2 regions of the Clostridium aromativorans genome follow, and region 1 is predicted to be linked to the other one. Evidence: riboswitches for the same ligand, from Rfam matches in the RefSeq annotation. Region 1 holds a riboswitch; the other holds the start of a gene.
What was found. A riboswitch is a leader RNA that binds a small molecule or an ion and turns the genes downstream of it on or off. The one in region 1 is predicted to bind fluoride.

Region 1 (11,895 bases):
TTCTGCTTCCCCAGGTACTTTCGCCAGTGTACCACCTTTTACCGGCTCCATAACAACAACAGGTTTATTGTGCTTCTCTGCCACTTCATAACATTTTCCAGACTGAATGCTTTCATTCTCCCAATCCAGATAATTTATCTGCAACTGAACAAAATCCATCTCTGGATGTGCTGTTAGAATTTCATCCAATAAGTCAGCTGTATCATGAAAAGAGAAACCTATATTTCTTACTTTTCCCTCTTCCTTCTTTTTCTGGACAAAAGAAAATGCATCTAATCTATTGGCAATCTTATAATTATTTACACCAAGACTGTGAAGCAAATAATAATCAAAATAATCTACACCAACTTTTTCTAACTGCTCGTTGAAAATTTTCTCTAAGTCTTCTGTCCTTTTTAAAAACATAGTTGGCATTTTTGTAGCCACTGTAAAAGAATTTCTTGGATGACGTTTTACTAATGCCTCTCTCAAAGCAATCTCACTCTTAAAATTATGATACATGTAAGCCGTATCAAAATAAGTAAAACCTCTTTTCAAAAAAGTATCCACCATTTTATTTAATTGCTCGAAATCAATACTTGTCTGATCTCCTTTATTCATAATTGGTAAACGCATAAATCCAAATCCTAGTTTTTTAGCCATAATAACACCTCTTCATCTATTATTTATACTTGCTGTATAATGCCTTCTCTTTTAAGCCAGCCCGATATGGCAGTCTTTGAATTTTTTACATCTGAACCATATATATCCAGTCCTCTTTTAACATCAGCTCCACGAGCAGCTTTTACAATATCCGTTTCACTTCGTCCCATTCGACTGCCCCCATGCGTACAGTAAGGTAAAATGATCTTATCTTTGAAATTATACCTCTCTAAAAATGTAAATACAGCCATAGGTATAGTTCCACACCAATTTGGATATCCTAAAATAATAACATTATAAGAATCCATATCAACAATACTTGTTTTTAACGCTGGACGAGCATCTGCTTTTTGCTCCTGTCTCGCAATATCTACTACTCTATTATAATTTTGTGGATATTCTTCAACAGTTTCAATCTTAAATACATCTCCACCAATTACTTTTTTAATTTCCTGTGCAACTATACCTGTATTTCCAGAATAGGAAAAATAGGCAATCAATATTTTATTACTTTTTTGCATTTGACACCCCACCTTTTTTTTAATTTAATAAAACCTATTTATTACTTTATAATTGATATTATACTGCTTGTAGTTAACTCCCAGTCAAACATTTATGGAAAATTTTATCTTTATAACACAAAATCATTAATTTATTTCATATAAAGATTCAATTTTGCTAATCCTCTTAGGGAAATACAACCTGCACTATTTATAAAACTACTTCTTGAATTCTCTCAATTCTTTTTCTTTTTTAGCTAATCCCTGTTCATACCTTGCAATCTTATAATCTAGTCGCTCCAGTGTCTTCTGCATATCTTCTATTCTCATCACAAGCTGCTTACGCTGTTCAATTAAAAGTTTTTTTCTTGCTTCAATAGTTTCGTCACCCTGCTGAAACATGTCAACATATTTAATCAATGCTTCAATGGGAAGGCCTGCATTTCGCATACATTTGATAAATCCTACCCAATTACAGTCTTCTTCCGTATAATCTCTGATTCCGCTTTTATTTCGATTCACACGAGGAATCAGTCCAATACGCTCATAGTATCGAAGTGTATCCTGCGAAAGATCAAATTTTTTACTTACTTCTGTAATCGTCATTCAATTTCACCTCCTGATATCCGATTATATAGATAATCAATAAAGTTTACTCAAACATACAAAATCAAGTCAAGTATTTAATCCTAACCTGCTTAAATGTTTAATTTTTGATCAGCAAAATATGATCTATAATTTATGCAATCACCATGTTTTAATTCCTTTAGATCTAGTCTAATACTTGGAGTTAACTCCAAGTCAAGTGTTTTTTTATGAGCTTTTAGCATTATTTTAAGTTGCTCCAAAAAATCTCAATTTATCTTCTGCCATTAATATATAAATAAAGTATTGATATTAGCTTTATTTACAAAAAATCATAACCTATGAAGAAATCATTTTTATACCAATTGAAAATCCTATTATTCCAATGATGACGGAGCTTAAGATATATATATATATATATGCATTTAATTTTTCATTATCTTTGAATAAGTTAAATCCCTCATACATAAATGTAGAAAAAATTGTATATGCTCCTAAAAATCCACCAATGCCAATAAAAATAGATTTCCTCATTTGTTAATTTCCTTTCATTTTTAATATAATCTTTTGCAAACCACTTGAGCTTTTTTAGGCAAAGTTTATCACAGCCTTACAACCAATACCTGACAATGAGCACTTCTTGTGACAGATACAGCTACACTTCCCAGTAAAAATTTTGATATTTTGTTTCTACCCCTGTGCCCTATGATTATTAAATCTGAATTCACGCTATCGGCATAAGCTATTACTATATTTTTATACATTTATTCAACCTCCTCACTGCCGGTTTCTTGATTTTTTATATCTGATATATCTTTATTACTTAAAGGATTAAAAAATTTTTGGGCTATCAAGGTTGGTACAACAGCACTTAAAATTACCGTTGTCACTATAATGGAATACTGTATTTTATTTATAAAACCGTGATTAAGACCAAACAGGGCGGATATCGATCCAAAAGTTAACCCCGTTGCCATAAGCAAAGTAGTATATATTCCCTCTTTTCTCTTATATCCATACAACACAGTAAGTGGTCTTACACCTACGTATTTAGTAATGATTTTTACTGCCAGAAAGGCAAGTACTATCCATGCATAATTTACAACATGATAAGAGACATTGCTTCCGGCTTTCAAAAAATAAAAAGGTATAAACAAGCTAAAAATTATTGCCGTGAGCTTATCATTCAGATATTTTTGCTTCTTAAAAAATGGAGAAAGTGCCAAACCTATTATATATGCGGGCAGTACCGCTTCTACATTAGCCATTGTAGCAACACCACCACATAAAAATAAAATCAGGAATATATATTTTATCTCCAGTTGATACGTTTTGCCGCCAAATTTATCATTGAATTTAGTGGTAACTTTATTTAAGAAAGGTATAATTACAATCATCAATATTATAAAAAGAATAAGCCATTTATTAAAGTTGGCAAATATAAGTCCCAGTGCTAAAACAGTACTAAATCTGTAACAAAACAAGCAGCTAGAATTTTTTGCCCTAGTTCTTTTTTATCTAGGCCTGTCTCAAGCATTACTGAATAAACTACAGCAACAGAAGTAGTTGAAAGTGCTATTCCACAGATTTCCGAAGAATTCAGGGTCCATCCCAAAATATAATAAGCCCCTAAAAAACATAACACAAATGGTGCCATAAAAGATAATATACCCATGAATAAACTTTGCTTTAAATTTGATTTCAATATATCATGATCTATTTCTGCTCCAGCTTGAAACGTAAGAATTATACTCCCTGCGCCTGCGAGAAAATCGATCCACTGATTCGTAGTTAAATTCATAAGATTACCTGCCGCAATACCCACCAATATCTCAACTAGAGATATTGAAATACCAGAGTAATATGCTATGATACCTGCGATTATAGAGAGTACAATCCACTTTGAAAATAGAAGCCACATTTTTCTAATCCTCCTATAAATTTATTATTTATAAATTGCAGGAGTCATTAGCATAAATATGCATTTAAGACGAACCCCATCGTCTTCACTTAAAAATAAGCATAAAAAAACTTCTACTGACAACAGCAGAAGTCATTAATCACAAAGGATATTTAAAGGCAAACTTCATTACCTAAATCTTAAATTACTTTATTATATTATCATAAATTAAAGTATATGTAAAGCAAAAATAGTAGAAGCTCTTAAAATCTGTTATATTAATCACTATATTGTTAGTCTTATTCTCTGAGAGTAGCCGTAATTCTTTTTGGGTTTAGCAGCAGCATTAACGCATCCTCGCTGCTTTTTACAATAATGTCAGCCTTTAATAGCGCTTTGGCAGAACAGCCTTCCTCACCAACTATAAGGATAGACAGGACACAAATTTCAAACATCCCAATATCATTTTTTCCATTGCCTATGCATATTGTATCCTCAGCACCAAGCAGCTGTACAAATTCTTTTTTTTTCACACTGCCGTTACTGCCTTTTAAAACTTGAACTTTGGCACCGACATTTTTGCATTCATTCTGCACCGAACCATATGTATCTGAAGATAAAATATAAATATCCAAAAATTTCTCGATTTCAACTAACATTTCTTTCACAGGCGATTTTAATTTACCATCAGTGGCAAGAGTCCCATTAAAATCAAAAACAGCATTTTTAACAGAGAGCTCATTTTGTCCCGGTATTGTTATTCTCAGCATATTTCATACTCCTCCCCCTTAATAAAACCATTTCACAAAATCATTACAATTTCAACTAAAATTATAAGAATAAATATTTATTTAATCAACTGTTTAATCGTAAAAAATATAATTGCAAGAGGAATCTTTAATTCAGGAGAAAATCCAACAATTGAAATAGATGTTCTATTAGATGATGAAAGCTTATTTTTACTGAAACTTTATTTTATTACAATTATGAGTCCACCATCTTGCGCTATACTGTTTCTCATCACTTAATAAAGGTCATCATAATCTTAAACCGTTCTTTTGCTGCCAAGGCATGTGGAACATTGGACAGTTTGACAATCGTCAGGCTAACCAACTGTCCGTTTTGATACTCCACTAAACTTTCCAGATTTACGCCCTCCACATTGGGAATATTTATTATAAACTGGTTTCCCTATAGGATTTCAACATATCCTTCCGTTCCATTCACTCGAATTCTTTGTCCGTCTTTAATCAGACTGGTGGCATTTTCCACACCTACAACTGCAGGCAGGCCGTATTCTCTGGCAATTACAGAACCGTGAGTCATCATCCCGCCCACTTCCGTAACCAAGCCATTAATGGATACAAAAACCGGTGTCCAGCTTGGGTCAGTAAATGCGGTGATCAAAATATCGCCTTCCTCCAGGGCGGCATCCTCCATTCTTAAAACCACCCGAGCCCGGCCTTCAATTGTCCCTGAGGAAGCAGGTATACCTGCCAGAGAACCTTTAGGAATGCTTCCGGTATCATACTCGCCGGATAAAGCCTCTCCTTCCGAGGTCATTATACGGGAAGGTGTCAATTTTTCATAGGTCTTGCATTCCTCTTTTCGAGACCTTATGATGCTGTAATCCAGCTGATCTGTATGAACTACCTGCCTAAGTTCCTCAAAGGTCAGATAGTAGATATCCTCTTTCTGCCAGATAACCTCCTTCTGCACAAGCCTCACAGCCTCCTTCATCAGGGCCTGTTTTATAACCCAGTAATGGCAGATCATCAGATACTTGGGGTATTCACGATAGCCGATAAAATTGCGCAGGAGGCTGATCTTCTTCCTGGTCTTTTTGGCCTTTTGTTTTCCACCGGGCAACTGTTCCAGACGTTTTAAGAGATCCTGTTCCCTCCGTTTTGCTTCCAGCATCCCCTGCTCAAAAAGGACTTTATGGGCACCCGGATCAAAGTTTTTAATATTGTTTAGAATCATAGGAATAAGGGCAGTGGGTTTTTCGCTGAAACGGGGTCTTGTGACATCGATCTCACCCGGACAGCGCATACCGTATTTTTCAAGATACGCCCCTATGGATTTGCTGACAACACTGCCTCCTTCCAACTTGGATAGATCCTCAAAAAAAGTTTCATCACTGGCGTGCTCCAAATACTCCAGCACTTCCGGATACTGCCGGGCCACGTCTGCCACGTCCAGCAGTTCCAGCCCCATTTCAGATGTAACGTTGTTGGCTGCCGATTTGGAAAGTGAGTCTGCCGCGTTTTTTTCACCCAGCCACTTCTCCATGTTCTTATTAATCCAATTCAGCGCCAGCACCCCTGCATAGACTGCTGCCATGCTTTTTGAGTCATACATGGCTTTTTTCAATTGCTTTTGCTCTTCTTCAATTGAGGAAAACAGTTTGTCTCCGGACAAACTTTCAATTCTTTTCTTCAGTTCTCTGATGGATGCCTCATTTTGCAGCATTAAGGTTTTAACTACAGATGCATCATTGCTTCGGGATATCTTGATAATATAACGGAGCAGCTCCCAGGAAAAATACCCTGAACCCATATTGAAGTATCTCTTGCCGCCCCGTGCCAATGATCTCATAAAATCCTTTCGCTTCATCAAATTTTTTATAGCATCGAGTATGAGAGGATCGATTTTTTTCATGGCAGTGAGCACTATTTTTCGTCTCAGAGGAGAATTTATATCATAGGAAATATCGATAAAAAGTCTCCCGCCGGCTTCAATAAAGTTGTTTTCATTCTGATTGTCCTCAGGCTTTTCTTTAAACTCCAACTGAAAAAATGATAACCCCAGTGGTTTCATAACATCGGTCATCATCTGCTGATGACCCATAGACATATACACATGATTTTTCCCGTCCTTAACCTCCGGTACAGGATAAAGGGTAGTGATGGGACGGCTCTGCAGTATAAAAATTTCATGCCCATACAGGCACCATTCGATATCCTGGGGACCGTCAAAATATGTCTCTATCCGTCTTCCTGTTTTTTCAAGTTCCAGAATCTGCTCATCCGTCAGCGTCTGCTTATTCTGACGTTCAGCATCGATCTTCTTCTCCTCCGTACCGCCTTCTTTTAGTCCATGGATCGCCAGCTTCTTTGTGGAGATCTTCTTATTAATGATTCCACCATCACGCACCTTGTAGTTGTCTGCGTTTACCAGGCCGGAGACCAAAGCTTCACCAAGCCCGAAGCTCGCGTCGATAGATATAACCTTCCTGTTCATCGTAATAGGATCTGCAGTAAACATGATTCCTGCAGCCTCCGGAAAAACCATCTTCTGAATAACAACGGACAGGTAGACCTTGCGGTGATCAAAACCGTTCTGGATGCGGTAGATTACGGCTCTCTCGGTAAACAGCGATGCCCAGCACTTGCTGATGTGTCTGAGTATGGCTTCCTTTCCGATAATGTTCAAATACGTATCCTGCTGGCCCGCAAAGGAGGCCGTAGGCAGATCCTCTGCCGTAGCACTGGATCGCACGGCATAAGCATTTTTTTCACCAAGTCGTACAAGATGTCGGGTAATCTCATTATCTATGGCGTCAGGAATAGCGATTGCTTCTATGACCTTGCGGATTTTGGCACTGATTTTACCAATACCTTCCACGTTGTCCGCTTTCAGGATGGACAGCTGATCCAGCAGTGAATTAATCTCCACATTATTCCCAATAATTTCTCTATAGGCTTCAGTGGTAACACAAAATCCCTCCGGCACTCGTATCCCGTCAATCTTGGACAGTTCTCCCAGATTGGCACCTTTGCCTCCTACCAGTGCAGGCCTGGTTTTATCGATTTTCTGAAAGCCAAGTACATATGAATTCATACATATTCTCCCTTCTATTTTACGCATATCATATATCAATAAACCGTTTCAGGTAGATCAAATACACGTTATAGGTATTTCTCCTTGTAAAAATTCCTTTTAAACAGATTTATATACTCACCGAATTCTTTACATAAAACATCAATATCAATCCCTGACTTAGGCATTTTACTTAAATATCCATCTGTAAGCAAGGTAAGTATTTTCATGACCAGCTTTGGATCAACATCATCCTTGAATTTTGAGGTGTCAATGCCTTCAAAAACAATTTTTCTCCTAAAGCTTTTACTTTCACTATTTTCCAAAATAGCCTTTATGTCCTCTTTAACTTCGTCAGCATTTTCAAAATACACACTGTTTAAAAAAGAAAGGATGGCAGGGTGTTTTTTCATAACCGAAATTTCAATGCCGGTTACAAGCTTAATTCTGTCAAAAAAATCAGTAACGCCATTATCAAACTTTCTGTGGATTTCATTTATTATAGTATGAGTGCATAGATCAATCAGATATAAATATAAAGCTTTTTTTGTGCCAAAGTAATGAAATATCAACGCTTTTGAAATCCCCGCCGCAGCGGCAATATCGCTAATGGAAGTTTTTTTGTAACCGTTAGTGCCAAAGCATTTAAGAGCAGCATTGACAATTATATCCTGCTTGTCTATGGGTAAACTTAAAAATTTCTCCAAAAAACTCACCTTCTCAATTTTATTTACCGATCCGGTTAATAATAAAATAACACAATTAACCGATTTGGTCAATTGTGTTTGAAAATTTTTTAATTGCCTGAATGATCATTTAAGTCCAGACTCCAACGCCTTTAAAAAATCTTTTTCTAAGGGACAGGTAAAGAATTACGTTCAAAACCGCAATCACTCCTATTATTATCCATATGAATTCCATCATATATCCTACATAAGGGCTAAATACTAGTTCTCCATGCATATATGCCATTCCTAAAACACTGCCTATGACAAAAGGAGTAAAAAAGAGAATTGCTAAATGAGTTGTCAGATACCTCCTGCACTCTTTGTCATTTAACCCTATTCTTTTCAGTATAACAATCTGTTCTTTTTCTTCATCAATATCAGTGACAATTTTGTAATACAACACAACACCTGATGACAGTAAGAATAAAAATCCTATGAAGCTAAATGCAAAGAATGTAAAACCACCAATACCAAAGGCCATGTTAAAACGTTCCTGTTTATAAATTGGACGCAGATTTGTTATGTCATCTTTTTTGCCGAATACTAAACTAGAGCTTTTCCATAAGCTTTCATTACTTCCATTTATATTGCGCAGTCCATCAAGTATGGCATCAAATACTTTCTGGCCGTTACCTGATTTAAGATTAAACAAATAGGCGTTTTCTTCCTTAGCTTTCAGTTCTGCATATATTTTATCATCAATTACATCTGCCAAAACACCTGCATATTCAATATTTCCATAAGAATCAATGAAAGGGGCATACATACTTCTTGTGTTTTCTCTGTCATATGCCAGATGCTTTACATTTCCCAACTTTCCTACAAAAGTATTCATATCTGCAGGATTTTTCTCAAATGTTTCTGCACGGGTTACGCCTTTCCGCCAGGGTTCAATTGTGATGATGGTATCAAAATCAACAGGTTCTTTTGCATTTGCACTGGAATTATACACAAGCAACAACTCATCGGGCTTAACATTAATTGAAAGCCCCATATGCCTGTTAAACTCACTTTCACTAACAACCAGGCTATCCCTTTGCCTTTCCATATAGTAATTAATGAACCCATCCCTGGTATTTCTATAATTTTGGCAATATGTAAATTTCAAAGGTGAAAAAGTATCTAAAATGCCACCTGCATCTTTTACAATCTTCTTAATTTTATCTTCGCTGATTCTGTTTATTTCGCCATTTGTTTCAATCATGAAATCATACGGAACAAATTCCCTAATAGTTTTATCATTGTAAGTATAGATGGATATTCCCATACCCATAAAATAAATAGCAATAAAAATCAACAGCGAAACAATATACAGTGTTACTTTATAAGAAAAAAACCGGTGACTGAGGCTTCCGTACAAAAATAAAACTGCAACCACAAAGCTGTTCACAAAAAAATAGGAAAGAAAACGCCCAAAATTATATTTCAGGTTTTGGGCCACAATATACCAAAATGTCATTCTTTATCGCCTCCCACTATACTCAAGGTTTCCAATATCTTATCAAAGAAAGCCTTTCTGTCGCCGGAGCTCTGAATTTGAATGTTGATTTTGCCGTCTTTGATAAAGATAATCTTTTGACAGTAAGATGCGGCAAAGGCATCATGAGTAACCATCAATATGGTACAGTTTTTTTCGGTATTCATCTGAGTCATCATTTCCATAATATTGGCGGATGACTTTGAGTCAAGATTTCCTGTGGGTTCATCTGCAAAACATACCGCCGGATCGCTTACAAGCGCCCGTGCCGCTGCCACACGCTGTTTTTGACCTCCTGAAGCATGGTATTGATATTTCTCCGCAAGGTCGCTGATACCGAAGAAATTCATCAGTTCATTCACACGATTTTCAATTTCTTGCGGCGGCATCTTATCCAATATCAGCGGCAAAGCAATATTTTCTTTCAAGGTCAGGCTTTCAAGAAGATTGAAGTCCTGAAAGATATATCCAATCCTTTTACGGCGAAAAATCGCCAGCTCGTCTTTTTTAAGCCTATCAATGGCTTTTCCGTCTATGATTACTTTGCCTGATGTTGCAGTATCAATACCGGACAATATATTTAAAAGCGTAGTTTTTCCGCTGCCGCTGGGCCCCATAATGCCAATAAACTCTCCCCTAGAAACGGTGAGATCCACACCTTGTAAAGCATGGACCTCTTTCGCCCCCTTAAAGGATCCATATACTTTGGTTAAGCTTTCTACATTGATAATGTCGTTCATAATTTCATCTCCTTTGCTTTAACATTAGTATAGTCAAAAGAGTATAAAATAAAAATTGATTTACCTTGCAATAACATTACAATCTTGAAAGAAAAGACAAGCTAACGCTTGTCCCTTTCTCCGGGGCTGAAGTCAGATCTACCTCAATACCAAGCTGTTTTGCAATATATTTAACCATAAAAAGACCTATTCCTGTAGCGGCTTTATGTTTTCTCCCGTTTTTGCCTGTAAAGAACAAATCGAAAACTCTGGGGACATCTTCTGCTTTGATACCGATGCCCTCATCCCGGATCGTCAGTATCGTGCGCTTTTCACCAGGTTTTATTTCCATATGGACATTTTTACCTGAAGGAGTGTATTTAACAGCATTGGCGATGATTTGTTCCAGGATGTAAGCACACCACTTTTTGTCCGTGTAAACATAGGCTGACTCCCCGTGAAGTTTCGGATACACGCCTGCATAGATAAAGTCACGTTTCTTTTCATTGATAACCCTGCTGATGAGCGAGCGAAGATCAACACGTTCCGGCATGTAATCATTGGAGAACTCGTCAAGCCGCAGAATGTTCAGAGCCTGCTCCAAATTTCTTTTCAGCTTATCATTTTCCAGGGAAATATCTTCCAGAGAATCTTTGGATGGATTGTCACAGGCAAGTTCAATAATGGTCAAAGAGGTCTTCATGTTATGTATAAAACTGGAGAACATGGAGTTGCGGTCCCTCAGCTTGTCATTTATAGAAATGATGATATTATTGTAATGTTCATGTATATCCTCCATTGCTCCAAAAGCAAGGGCTTCCTTGCAGTTGTCCGGATTTGGCTTATAACCTCTGCCCTGTTTTGCCTTGTCTAAGCTGTTCAGAAATCTGTACATAATAACAGATTTAACAATTACATAAGCTGCCAATATAGTCAAGCTAATCAAAGTAGGATATGCAATCATGCTTCCCGGGTAAACAAGATTAAAAATTAAAAGGAGAAGGGCAGTATTTAAAATATAAAAAATAATAGCCATCCTCTCACTATCAACGGTTTTCCACAGCAGCCGCATCAAATACATATCCCACACCTCTCTTAGTTTCAATACAGTTTTGCAGTCCAAGTCCTATAAGCTTCTTCTTTACCCGGGTAATATTTACAGTTAAGGTGTTGTCATCCACAAAACTTACATCATCCCAAAGCTCTTCCAAAAGCTGCTCACGGGTGACAATTTGCCCGGCATTTTTCATGAGCAGCCGGAGTACCCGGTATTCATTCTTAGAAAGCTCTGTCTTTATCCCTTTATAAAATACACTCATAGTATCTTCCTTCAAACATATTCCATGTATGGTTATAATACTCTCTTGCTGCTCTTCCCTTCGCAGCATGGCATTTATTTTTGCCAGCAGTACCCCAATTGAAAAAGGTTTGGTGATATAGTCATCTGCACCGTTTTCCATGCCCCTTATCTGCTCCCCTTCTTCGCTCCTGGCTGAAATGATGATAATTGGAACTTTATAAT
Region 2 (11,895 bases), on a different contig from region 1:
ATACTTAAGTTCAATAATGCCTGCTGGTGCCTCCTCAATACTTCTTCTGTATACTATAGTCACCTTTCCATCTGTAAGTTGCCTTGCAGTTGTAGCACAATCCAGTGAAACATCTCCAAGCCCTATAACTACAACATTATTTCCAAGTTTTATTTTTCCTCTATTTATTCTGGCATCTTCTAAAAATTCTAGTGCTCCTTTAACTCCTTTAAGATTACTTCCTTTAATTTCTGGGATCTTTGTTTTAGAAAGACCTATTCCTATAACTACAGCATCGAATTTTTTCGAAAGCTCATTTATTTCCTTAGGTTCCACATGTCTATTAAATACAATTTCTACTCCCAGGTCTGTCAAGCACTTAATATCCTGATTCACAACTTCCTGGGGAAGTCTGGATGGAGTTATCCCATGAGATAACATACCACCAGGTATACTCTTTTCTTCAAGAATAGTAACATTGTATCCTTCAAGCGCCATCTTTGCAGCACAAGCTATTGATGCGGGTCCGGAACCTATACAAACAATTTTTTCCTTTCTGGAGGCCTTACAGGGTTCTAAAATTTTCATATCATACAGTTTCTCATATCCAATAGCAAATTTCTGCAGATCTCCTATTTGTATAGGCTTGTCTATTCCTGTACGACTGCAGGCACTTTCACATAATTTATCATAGGGACATACCATGGCACAGGTGGCACCTAAAATATTATTTTTTCTTATAGTTTCAGCGGCACCCTTGAAGTTTTTAAATCGTATGGAGCGTATAAATTTACCAGGATCCGTTTTTGCCGGGCATTCTCTGCTGCAAGGTGCATCCTCGCAGAGCATACACCTCCCCGCTTCTTCTAAAGCTGCCCTAACATTATATTCTTTCTTGTACTGTTCTTCATAATCTAATTTAACCACTTCAGTCATACTTTTCCCTCCAATTATAATAGATATCTTTTCTTAAATTACAGTGCATTTTCCTCTTCTTAAGAACTCTCCTCTTCCTTCTTTTCCTGTATATTCTCCGTCTTCTGCAATAACTTCTCCTCTTGAAAGTGTCATAACTGGATAACCGCTTAATTCAAATCCTTCAAAAGGTGTATAATCAACATTTTCATGGAGCATGTTAACTGTTACCTTCATTTTTTTATCAGGATCATAAATAAACATATCTGCATCTGATCCTACAGCTATAGTTCCCTTCTTAGGATACATTCCATATATTTTTGCAGGATTTGAAGCTGTGACTTCAACTATCTTTTCGAAACTCAATCCATTTTTAGGACCATATGTTAACATAAGTGGCATTCTAAGTTCTATTCCTGGAGCTCCATTTGGTATTTTACTGAAATCATTTATACCCAATTCTTTCTGTTTCATAAAGAATGGACAGTGGTCTGTTGATACAGTTTGCAGATCTCCTTCTCTAACAGCCCTCCATAATTCACTCCAATTGGATTTATTCCTAATAGGTGGTGACATTACATATTTTGAACCTCCAAAATTCTCTTCATGGTAACATTCCTCAGAAAGGAGCAAATACTGTGGACATGTTTCTCCCATTACCGGAAGTCCTTTGGCTCTGGCTGCCCTGATTTCCTCTACAGATTCTTTACAGCTGCTATGAACAACCATGAGAGGAGCTTTTGCTATCTCTGAAAGAACAATTGCCCTGTTAGCTGCCTCTCCTTCAATTACAGCAGGTCTTGAAAGAGGATGATATTCCGGTCCTATTTTCCCTTCTTTTAAGAATTTTTCCGTCAAATATTTTATTACATAATAGTTCTCACAGTGTACTCCTATTATAGCTCCTTCATTAGATGCAGTTTTAAGTATTTTTATCAGATCATCATCTTCAACCCTCATATTATCATATACCATAAATACCTTGTAACTACTGTATCCTGCCTGCACCATTTTAGGTATTTCTTCGAGAGTTTTACCTTTTGTATCAGTTACTGCAATATGAATTCCATAATCAATGCAAGCTTTACCATCAGCTTTTTCTCTCCATATCTTAGCTGTATTTTCCAAGGTATCTCCAATAGGCTGAATTGCATAATCTATAACAGAAGTTGTTCCACCTACAGCAGCTGCCCTTGTTCCTGTTAAAAAATTATCACTGGAGAAGGTGCCTCCAAAAGGCATATCCAAATGTGTATGTGCATCAATTCCTCCCGGGAAAACATATTTTCCCTCTGCATCAATTACCTTTTTCGCATCTGAATCTGCTATTTTTAAAGATATCTCTTCTATCTTGCCATCCTTTATTCCTATATCTCCTTTATATCTGTCAGAAGCTGTAACTATAATCCCATTTTTAATTAAGGTATCAAATTTTCCCATTTACATATCTCCCCTTTTAATAAAGTTTTACTGTGCATCTATATTTAAAATAGCATTAAGCAGTACATTAGCTCCCTTTAAACAGTTCTCAACCGGAGTGTATTCGATTTCACAATGACTATGCCCATCAATACTAGGTACAAATATCATACTTGTAGGCACTACATCTGCTGCGTATTGTGCATCATGTCCTGGGCCACTATACATTCTCTTGCTCGAATATCCAAGATCGTCTACAGCCTTCGCAACTGCTTCAACATTGTTTTTATTGAATACCACTGTGTTACGACCCCAAAGTTCTTCATAAGAAACCTCACATTTGCTAATTTCTTTCGGAATTTTATTTATTATATCAACTACTTGACTTATCACCTTAGGATCCTGATGTCTTGCATCCAAAGTAAATTTCACATCATCTGGTATTATTGTATGGATATTTGGCGAACAAGTTATTCTTCCGGTAGTGTATACCAATTTACTATCCAATTTATCTAACTCATTGTGAAGCCATATTATAGCGTTAGAAGCTGCAAATAGAGCATCCTTTCTGTAACTCATAGGAGTTGTACCTGCATGGTCTGCCTGCCCTTTAAATGAAAATTCATAATTTACCATGCCACATACACCTTCAACTATACCTATATCTTTCTTCTCTGCATCAAGTACTGGTCCTTGTTCTATATGCAATTCAAATAATGCCTTCACATTTTTAGGATCCATTCTATTTTTAATGTCACCCTTATATCCACTTGCCTCAAGTGCCTCTTTAAATGCAGTTCCTTTTGTATCTTTAGATTGAAGCATTTTCTCTTTCTCAAATTTTCCTGTTATAACGCCTGATGACATCATTGCAGGATCAAAACGAGCTCCTTCCTCATTGGTCCATACTATTACAGTTATTGGATGTCTGTGAGGTATTTTTTCAGTAGTTATTGTTTCAACAGCTTCCATAGCAGTTAAAACTCCAAGTACTCCATCATAGTTACCTCCCTGGATAACTGAGTCCAAATGAGATCCTGTCATAATCCATGGTAATTTCTCATCTCCAGGAATGGTAGCATATATATTTGCCATATCATCAGTTACAATATGAGCACCCATTTTTTTCATTCTATTGCAAAATTCAGTTCTGGCTTCAAGTGCAGCAGGTGACAAAGATAATCTTGTAATTCCACCTCTTCCAGTAGCTCCAAACGTGCTAAAAGTTTTAATTTTTTCCTCAAGCCTTTTTTCATTACATTTAAACATAATCATCTCTCCTTTAAATAATATTTATTTAATAAACAATCTATTTACAATATCTTGATATTAATCTGTGGACAGTACTCTGTGAAATATTTAAATATTTAGCCACTTCATAGAAAATCTTATATACCTTTTTCGCCCTTCTCACAATTTCCGCCTTATACCTGTCTATGATTTCATTCAAGTCATATATTCCATGTGTATAGAATTAGTCTGTTCTATAATATCAAAGTTATTCTTTTTAAAGGTCCGGTAATACTTCCCGTCAGAACTTCCTTAGGAATTATATAATTGGGAAAAGGTGCACTTATAACTAAAATCTCTAAAAGATATTCAAGTTCTCTTATGTTGCCAGGCCAAGAGTAATTATTCAATATTGTTTTTGAATATTCAGATAAATTTATCATGATATTGTATTTAATGTTAAACAAGTTTAAATAGTAATTAAGCAGTATGTCTATGTCTTCTCTCCCTAAGAGGTGGAATTTTAACTACTCCAAGGGCCAATCTGTAATACAGGTCTTCCCTGAACCTGCCTTTCTTTACTAATTGGAGCAAATCCTTATTTGTAGCTGCAATTATTCTGATATCTATTTTTTTTGGATGGATTGCTCCTACAGGAATATATGTTTTTTCTTGAACTAGCTGCAGCAATTTTGCCTGTAATGTAAAAGGAAGTTCTCCAATTTCGTCTAAAAAAGGTGTACCTAAATTAGCCTGTTCTACAATTTATAGTCACGAAAGGTTTGTTCTTCCTTAAGCTTAAGTCATATATCCTATTTGCCAGGAATGTTTTTCCTGTGCCTGATTCTCCAAGCAGCAGCAAATTTATGTCTCTAATAGATAGCTTACCTATACTAACCAGCAGTTCTTTCATTTTTTTACTTTTAAATTTTACTGAATTTACTGAGTTTATGGTATTGAAATACCCATTCTTCTTTTTTAATTTTCTGACTTTACGATTTATTGATTGAATTGTATTTTTTAGTTGAGTGGCTTCACTTATATCTCTGCAATTTTCAACTACATATATAACCTCATGGCTTTCATTAATGTTCTTCAAAAGCCCCCATTGCAATAAATTGCAATTCCTTTTCCATCCGTGATAAAGATTTCATCAAAGGAGTTTTCCAGCACATATTCAAGAAATCCATTTATTCTCTTACCTAATATAATAACACAAATCTTATAATCTGTACATTCGGTTACATACAATTTCTCCAGATCCATATACATGCTTTCAAGAAAAGTAACTTTATTTTCTGGATTCATATTTAAATATAGCGACTGTAGATAAAATAGGATTTTCTAAAACATCCACAGAACTTTCAAAAGGAGCGTCTTCAGGTTTAGTAATTACAATGTAAGATCTACACTCAATAGTTATTTCATTTTCTTTACTTTCAATTATTCTTCCGACAAATTCCATATAATCTCCCGCATGAACAGGATAAAACAGTCTTACATTCGGTACGGCCTTACATCTTCCTATATTTCCAAACTTTTTTGAAGCTATACTATCAGCCAAATCTCCCATAAGTGTTATTGATCTGGAACCATTTACAATGCCGCCGCCATAGAATTCATCCTTTGAAGACATTCTATACCTAAAAGAGTATGTCTTAATACTTTCCATGTTTTTTCCTCCCTAATTAAACATTGACTGCATATTTTACAGTTTAACTTCTCTCCAGGGGTCCCTTATAATCCCATCAGGTTGTTCTCCCCTCTGTAATTCTTTTTTCACTACTAAAATACTTGTGGCTTCAGCAATTAATTTAGGCTTCTCAAAATATGTCATAAGTTCTTTCGGCACATTGCCCTTATTTATTCTCCATGTAGGAGTTGCAATTTTATACGTCTCAAGTCTTATGGTTCTTGAAGTGTTCCCGGACTTAATTAATGTAGCTTTGAATTCCAAGTAATCTCCCAAATATACATCCTCATAAAATTCAGCATTATGATATCCAAGACAAAGGGATTCATCTCCAAAACATAGAATCATAATTTCAGTTTCTACATCTCCCCAGTAGTCAAATTGTCTGGTGACATTTATAATTCCCTGATCATTTGCAAAATCTTCAGTTGAAATTTTTTTATTTAATACAGCTGTTTCTCTCATAATTACCTCCAAAAATCTAAAATATACCTTCCTTCCTCATATCCATATTCTTATTCACTTAAATTAAACAATTTCTCATCATATTGTCATGTTGTCCTAAAAGAGAAACTGTAAAATCATGTTTCCCGAATTTCCCCATCATTTTAAACCTCATTTTATACATGGTCGATTATAAGAAATTCGGGATTTACACACTCACAAGCTAATTCTAATAAATACTAGTCTATTTTAAATGCTTTATCTTGAACCCCTCTCTGAAACTCTTTCTTAACTACCAGAGTTCCTGTTGCTCTACCACAAAGAAGTGGTTTTTCCAGCACATTTGCTGCCGATATAGCCATGTTTTCATCTCTTGTAAGTTCAATATATTTGTATGCCTCAAACTTACAAGTTCTGGAACTTTTTCCTTCTTCCTCTATCCATCCTACATATTCCATGAAATCTCCTGCATAAACAGGTGCTGTAAATTCAATATCCTTATAACCTGCAAACAAGCTTTCATCTCCATCATTTCTTATCATCAATTCTGTTCCTACATCTCCCCAGAAATCCACTATATGTGATCCATTTACTAATTCTCCTGCATAATGTGCCTCTCCTGCAGACATTCTAACTTTTAAACTTACCTTTTTACCTATCATTTTAAATCCCCCTTAAATATAAATTTTATTTAAAAATGCTTCCACTTACTACCAGTTGTTGAATTTCATTAGTTCCTTCATAAATCTGAGTTATCTTTGCATCTCTCATCATTCTTTCCACATTGTAACCTTTCATGTATCCATTCCCACCAAGCATCTGTACAGCTTCAGTTGTAACTTCCATTGCAGTATTCGTACAAGCATATTTTGCCATAGCAGCAGGAACAGTATATGATCTTCCATTATCCTTTTCATAAGCTGCTTTATATAAAAGCAGTTTCGCTTGCTCAATTTTTATTTTTAATTCTGCCATTTTAAATCCCAGATACTGATTTTTATACAAAGGCTTGCCAAACTGCTCTCTTTCCATTAAATACTTTCTTGCAATTTCAAATGCTCCTTCTGCAATTCCTATTCCTTGGGCTGCGACTCCCATTCTTCCTCCATCAAGAGCATTCATAGCTATTTTAAATCCTTTACCTTCTTCTCCTATTAAATTCTCTTTTGGTATCTTAACGTTTTCAAAGAAAACCTCTGAAACTTTTGCAGAACGTATACCCATTTTATTCTCTATTCTTCCAATTCTTATTCCTGGCGTATTCATTTCAACAATAAATGCAGATAATCCCTTAGTTTTAGCTTCCGGATTAGTAGAGGCAAATACAATACAGTAATCTGCTAAAGGCCCATTTGTAGTAAAACACTTTGATCCATTTAAAATGTAATAATCATTTTCTCTTTTTGCCTTCGTTATAACTCCTGATGCATCCGAACCTGCATTTGGCTCTGTAAGACCAAATGATCCTAGAGACTTTCCTGAAAAAACTAGAGGTAGATATTTTTTCTTCTGCATTTCTGAGCCAAAATTATTTATACAGCCTCCATACAAGGATGTACATACAGAATATGAAATTCCCATAGATGCATCAACTTTAGATATTTCCTCAATAGCAAGCACATATTCCATATATCCTGCACCAGATCCACCATATTCTTCAGCATACGGCAAACCAATTAACCCTGTCCTACCTAACTCTCTATATGCTTCTATAGGATATTCACTATTTTCATCTCTTTCTAAAACACCTGGAAGCAAATAATCTTCTGTTAGTTTTTTAACTGTATCAACGACTTGCTTTTGCTGAGCCGTTAATTCAAAGTTCATTAAAAACACCCCTTTCTAAGAATTCTTTGTTTTTAAATATGTTCATCTACATATTAGAGCAACTTATGTGCCAATCATAATTTTGTGTAATTCAAATACAGTCTTTTATATGTAGAATCAATAATAGCAATTATCCTTAAATAAAAAAGTTATTAGAAAGCAGTGTTATATTAATCTATATAAGTCAATGTTGAATTATTTATGCAACCCAATACTGAATTTTTAAGTCATAAATGAATTGTTTTATTTATAAATTAATTTTTGATAAGACCACTGATATAAAAATTACTATACATCCAATAATCATCTTTTTAGTGAATACTTCTCCTAATAAAAGTACAGACAATAACAGACCAAATACTGATTCCAGTGATATGAGTATTGATGTATGTGTATCAGAAGTATATTTTTGTGCAACATTTTGAATTGAAAATGCAATAGTAGTATTAAATATTACAAGATATAATATTCCAATAACAGCTTTATTATCTATCACGTCAATATTAGGTTCAAATATTAAGGCACTTATAAGCGTAAGTAATCCTGCAGTTACTAATTGAATGGTAGTCAATTGTATTGGATCAATATCTTTAACATAAATACCTATAAACACTATTTGAAAGGCAAACACCAAAGCATATAATAACGTTAGACCATCTCCATAAGCTATAGAAAAATCTTGTTGTAAACTTAAAAAACCAATTCCAATTAACATCATAAAACCTGCTAATATAGAATTAATAGTCGGCTTTTTTTTAGTTAATATCCATGAAATAAATGGGACCAATACAGTATATGAGGCTATTAAAAATGCTTGTTTTCCTGCTGTAGTATATTTAAGACCCACAGTCTGAAGTGTTTGTCCAACGTACAAGAATATTCCGATAATAACGCCCGCCGATATGGTTTTTCTACCTATCTTTCTTATTTTATTAAAAAATATTATCATAATAAGTAATCCAGAACACAAAAATCTAAACGATAATAGATACAATGGGGTAATACTTGATAAAGCTATTTTGGCAGCTATAAAGCCTCCTCCCCATATAACAGCAACTAATAACAGAGAAATATCTGCAATTAAAGATTTTTTCTTCATTGATAAATTTTTCATTTCTATGCTCCTTTGTCTATTACATAATAAAAAGTCTGCTATAATATATTAATAGTTATATAATATCAATTCCAATAGTTTTTCTCAATATAAGGTGCAAAATGCAATATAATACTACTTTATAAAATCTGTTTGACATGGTAAAAATTTTATGTTAGTGTATAAAAGTAATGGTGATGGAGTTCACCATAATTGCGGATGCGCTAATGACTCCTGTTTTAAATTATTAAGACAGGAGTTTAATTATTTTTTGATAAATTGTATCTTAAGTTTATACACAATAATTAAAATAATAATCAAGGAGAAAAATAAATGAGAAAGTACATTTTTATTGGATTGGGTGGTTTTTTTGGCGCAATACTAAGAAGTTTCATAAAAAATACTAATATTTTAAATCACAACACACTAATACCGTTTGATACATTATTTATAAATATTAGTGGAAGTTTTATGTTAGCTTTTATCCTTACAACAGTAATTAAATACTTAAAAATCGATGAAAATATACAGCTTGGAATTTCAACAGGATTTGTAGGAACATATACAACATTTTCTACATTATGTAAAGAAATGGTAGCCTTAATAACTAATAATTCTACTACGCCGCAATATCTTATGTTATTATCTCACTATTAATTGGTTTTACTGCTGTATACCTTGGCATATTTGCTGCAAATAAATTTAATTCAGCAATGAAGAAATTTCAAAATAAATCAGATAATGAAAAAAATATTCAAGATATAGATGATATAATTTAAATTTTAGGGGGATATAACATGAATTATTTACTAGTTGGCGCAGGTGGCATACTAGGAAGTATTACAAGATATCAACTCGGGAAAGCAATATCCGGACACACTAATACTAAATTCCCTTTTGGAACATTTATAATAAATATAACCGGCGCCATTATACTTGGTATTTTGACCTCTGCTCACCTCGGAACCAATATGTACTCCTTTCTGGGAGATGGATTTTTAGGTGCATATACAACCTTTTCCACAGCTATAGAAATTAGCAATCGCACATCCAAGTGTAAGTGAAATTATATAAAATGGATCTACAAATGCTAAAAAGTTTAAAATTTCACTTATCCTAAATCCTATAGGTCCAAAGTAAGAAAATTGCCCCAGTGCAATAGTTGAAACTATGTATAGTGCAGCAACTAAAGATATTTTCACAAGTTTACTAGTCTTATTCACTTAATTTGCCTCCAACTCCATCTAAATCTGAATCACATCTTATATCTATATCATCTAATACTTCAACTCTATCGTAATAACTTGTTTGAATTAATTTGAAAAGTTCACTTTCATAAAACTTTTCTATAAGGGAATTATTTCTCTTTACTTTTGTAGTATTTTCGCAGAATATATTTATTGTAACACGTTCAAAATAATCCAATGCTAAATATAAATCCTTTCTAAGTCCTTCTACAGTTTGATTTTCCATACCAAATAATAAGTTTACCCAATCAAAATTTTCAAAGTTGCATGCTCTTCTATTTCCAATGCCTTTATTCAATACGTTCTCCCTATATTTTATATTAAAGCTCTCAGCCCCAACTATAAATTTCAAATCTGTAGGTGCAAAATATTTTCTAAATAAATTTATATCATTTTCATACTTTACATGGCTTTCCATAATAAGTTGTTTTATGTTTTTATTCCTACATAATTTTATGAGTTCAAATATAGTTGCAACATCTAATTCACTTGCACTTCCAGAGTTCATCACTTGAAGAACTCCATATTTTCCAGTAACCTTTGAAAGTATTTCATGATTCAATTTATGATTTCGAAATGCACTTACATCTCGATCTAGATGATAATCACAAAACACACACCTTCCCCAACAACACCCGCTTCCTCTGAGAAGCACCACTTCTCTTGGCAGCCTCTTAATCACTTCTCCATATCTCTTTAATTTAGGTAAATTCTCCATATTTCCTCCCGATATTGTATGATTAAATTTTAAAATACATCAATATAAAATATATAAAACAAGACATGGAACTACCCTGATATGTAAAATAGATTTTTAACACAAAATAAAAAGGCAGTAAAATTACCACCTTTGAATTACAAAATAGACTATTTTCATAGTCAATCCATAGTTTTATTTATAGACAGGATGGTTTCGAACTGTCTTCTATGTACTTTTATGTATTATTATATATTATAAAGTCCACAAAATCAAGGTTTCTTGAGGATTATCGTTTTTTCATTTATTATTAAATACTATGAAATGTTATTAAAAATTGTATTTTATGTTTGCAAATATGTTTGCAAATTATACTTTAAATTGAAACATATATGCAAGTTTATACAATAATATGTTATAAAAATAAAAACTCCAACTTAAATTTAGGTTGGAGCTTTTATCATATAATATTAATCTATCTTATCTTTATAATCATCATTTCCATCTCTGTATTAACGTCAAGTCCTCCTGTATTTATAATTTTTTTATCCAGATCATTGCAAATCTCCAAATTATAAGCAAGATCTTGAATTTGATATTTCTTTGCAATACTACAGAGTCTCTTACAAAAATATTGGTTCAACTTGTACTCTTTTGCTATATCACTATAATTTTTATTAGCCATCATCCCTGATTTACAGTATATTAGCCTGTTATATTGTTTCTCAATACTTCTTATAATCTGAACAGGCTGCAACCCGCTATCGAGTAAAACATTTATAATGCGCAGTTCATCAATTTTTCTGTTTTCCGATACGGCATTTAAAAGATCCAGAATATCATCATCATCCAGTGAACAAAAAACATCTTTCACTTTTTCTATAGATATAGTATCCATAAACTTAAGCTTATCCAGATCATTGATAAACATATCCAGATTTGAACTGCTATTTATCATGAAGTCAATTATCTTATTATTTATATTCAATTTATTGTCCTTACAAAACGATTTTAATATTTTCTTCTTTTCCAGAGTATCATCTGAATCCATGATAAGTTCCATACCCTGTTTCTGCAGTTCCTTCATCCTTCTGCTGATTTTTTCTCTTTTGTCCCTCTTGTAGACATACAAAACTAAGATTGTAAAATTAGGAAGGCTCTTGACATATTTCTTTAAACATTTAAATATACCCAGCTTGTCTTTGTAATCATCATAGAGGAAATCCGCTTTTATAACGATTACCCTTTTTTTGCCCATCAAAGGCAGTGTCTCGCACTTTGATATTATTTCTTCAGGTTTTACCAAGGATTTAATATCTATTTCTGAAATATTTAGTGGTTCCACTCCCTT

Region 2: linked by a shared signal. The riboswitch ahead of LN736_RS14430 (fluoride efflux transporter FluC) and the one ahead of LN736_RS18945 (cation:proton antiporter) in region 1 are both predicted to bind fluoride.

What each region holds. Positions count from the first base shown of each region.
Region 1 is NZ_JAJJPB010000007.1:14,178-26,072, reverse strand. Features, by position in the region: gene LN736_RS07615 (aldo/keto reductase) at 1-645, opposite strand, end outside; gene LN736_RS07610 (flavodoxin) at 666-1,163, opposite strand; gene LN736_RS07605 (MerR family transcriptional regulator) at 1,362-1,748, opposite strand; partial or broken gene LN736_RS07600 (CrcB family protein) at 2,067-2,231, opposite strand; gene LN736_RS07595 (universal stress protein) at 2,330-2,491, opposite strand; gene LN736_RS18950 (cation:proton antiporter) at 2,492-3,124, opposite strand; gene LN736_RS18945 (cation:proton antiporter) at 3,181-3,648, opposite strand; fluoride riboswitch at 3,680-3,741, opposite strand; fluoride riboswitch at 3,768-3,830, opposite strand; gene LN736_RS07585 (HAD family hydrolase) at 3,927-4,397, opposite strand; gene ppsA (phosphoenolpyruvate synthase) at 4,819-7,470, opposite strand; gene LN736_RS07575 (TetR/AcrR family transcriptional regulator) at 7,539-8,156, opposite strand; gene LN736_RS07570 (ABC transporter permease) at 8,266-9,636, opposite strand; gene LN736_RS07565 (ABC transporter ATP-binding protein) at 9,633-10,394, opposite strand; gene LN736_RS07560 (sensor histidine kinase) at 10,471-11,454, opposite strand; gene LN736_RS07555 (response regulator transcription factor) at 11,420-11,895, opposite strand, start outside.
Region 2 is NZ_JAJJPB010000022.1:44,456-56,350, reverse strand. Features, by position in the region: gene LN736_RS14480 (FAD-dependent oxidoreductase) at 1-915, opposite strand, end outside; gene hydA (dihydropyrimidinase) at 949-2,334, opposite strand; gene LN736_RS14470 (Zn-dependent hydrolase) at 2,362-3,582, opposite strand; gene LN736_RS19240 (helix-turn-helix domain-containing protein) at 3,623-3,763, opposite strand; gene LN736_RS19295 (AAA-type ATPase lid domain-containing protein) at 3,798-4,010, opposite strand; partial or broken gene LN736_RS14465 (sigma 54-interacting transcriptional regulator) at 4,024-4,456, opposite strand; gene LN736_RS14460 (hypothetical protein) at 4,639-4,809, opposite strand; gene LN736_RS14455 (acyl-CoA hydrolase) at 4,835-5,215, opposite strand; gene LN736_RS14450 (beta-alanyl-CoA:ammonia lyase) at 5,252-5,701, opposite strand; gene LN736_RS14445 (hotdog fold domain-containing protein) at 5,920-6,342, opposite strand; gene LN736_RS14440 (acyl-CoA dehydrogenase family protein) at 6,368-7,507, opposite strand; gene LN736_RS14435 (DMT family transporter) at 7,755-8,621, opposite strand; fluoride riboswitch at 8,785-8,844, shown strand; gene LN736_RS14430 (fluoride efflux transporter FluC) at 8,934-9,257, shown strand; partial or broken gene LN736_RS14425 (CrcB family protein) at 9,398-9,625, shown strand; partial or broken gene LN736_RS14420 (QueT transporter family protein) at 9,635-9,823, opposite strand; gene LN736_RS14415 (hypothetical protein) at 9,816-10,565, opposite strand; gene holA (DNA polymerase III subunit delta) at 11,020-11,895, opposite strand, start outside.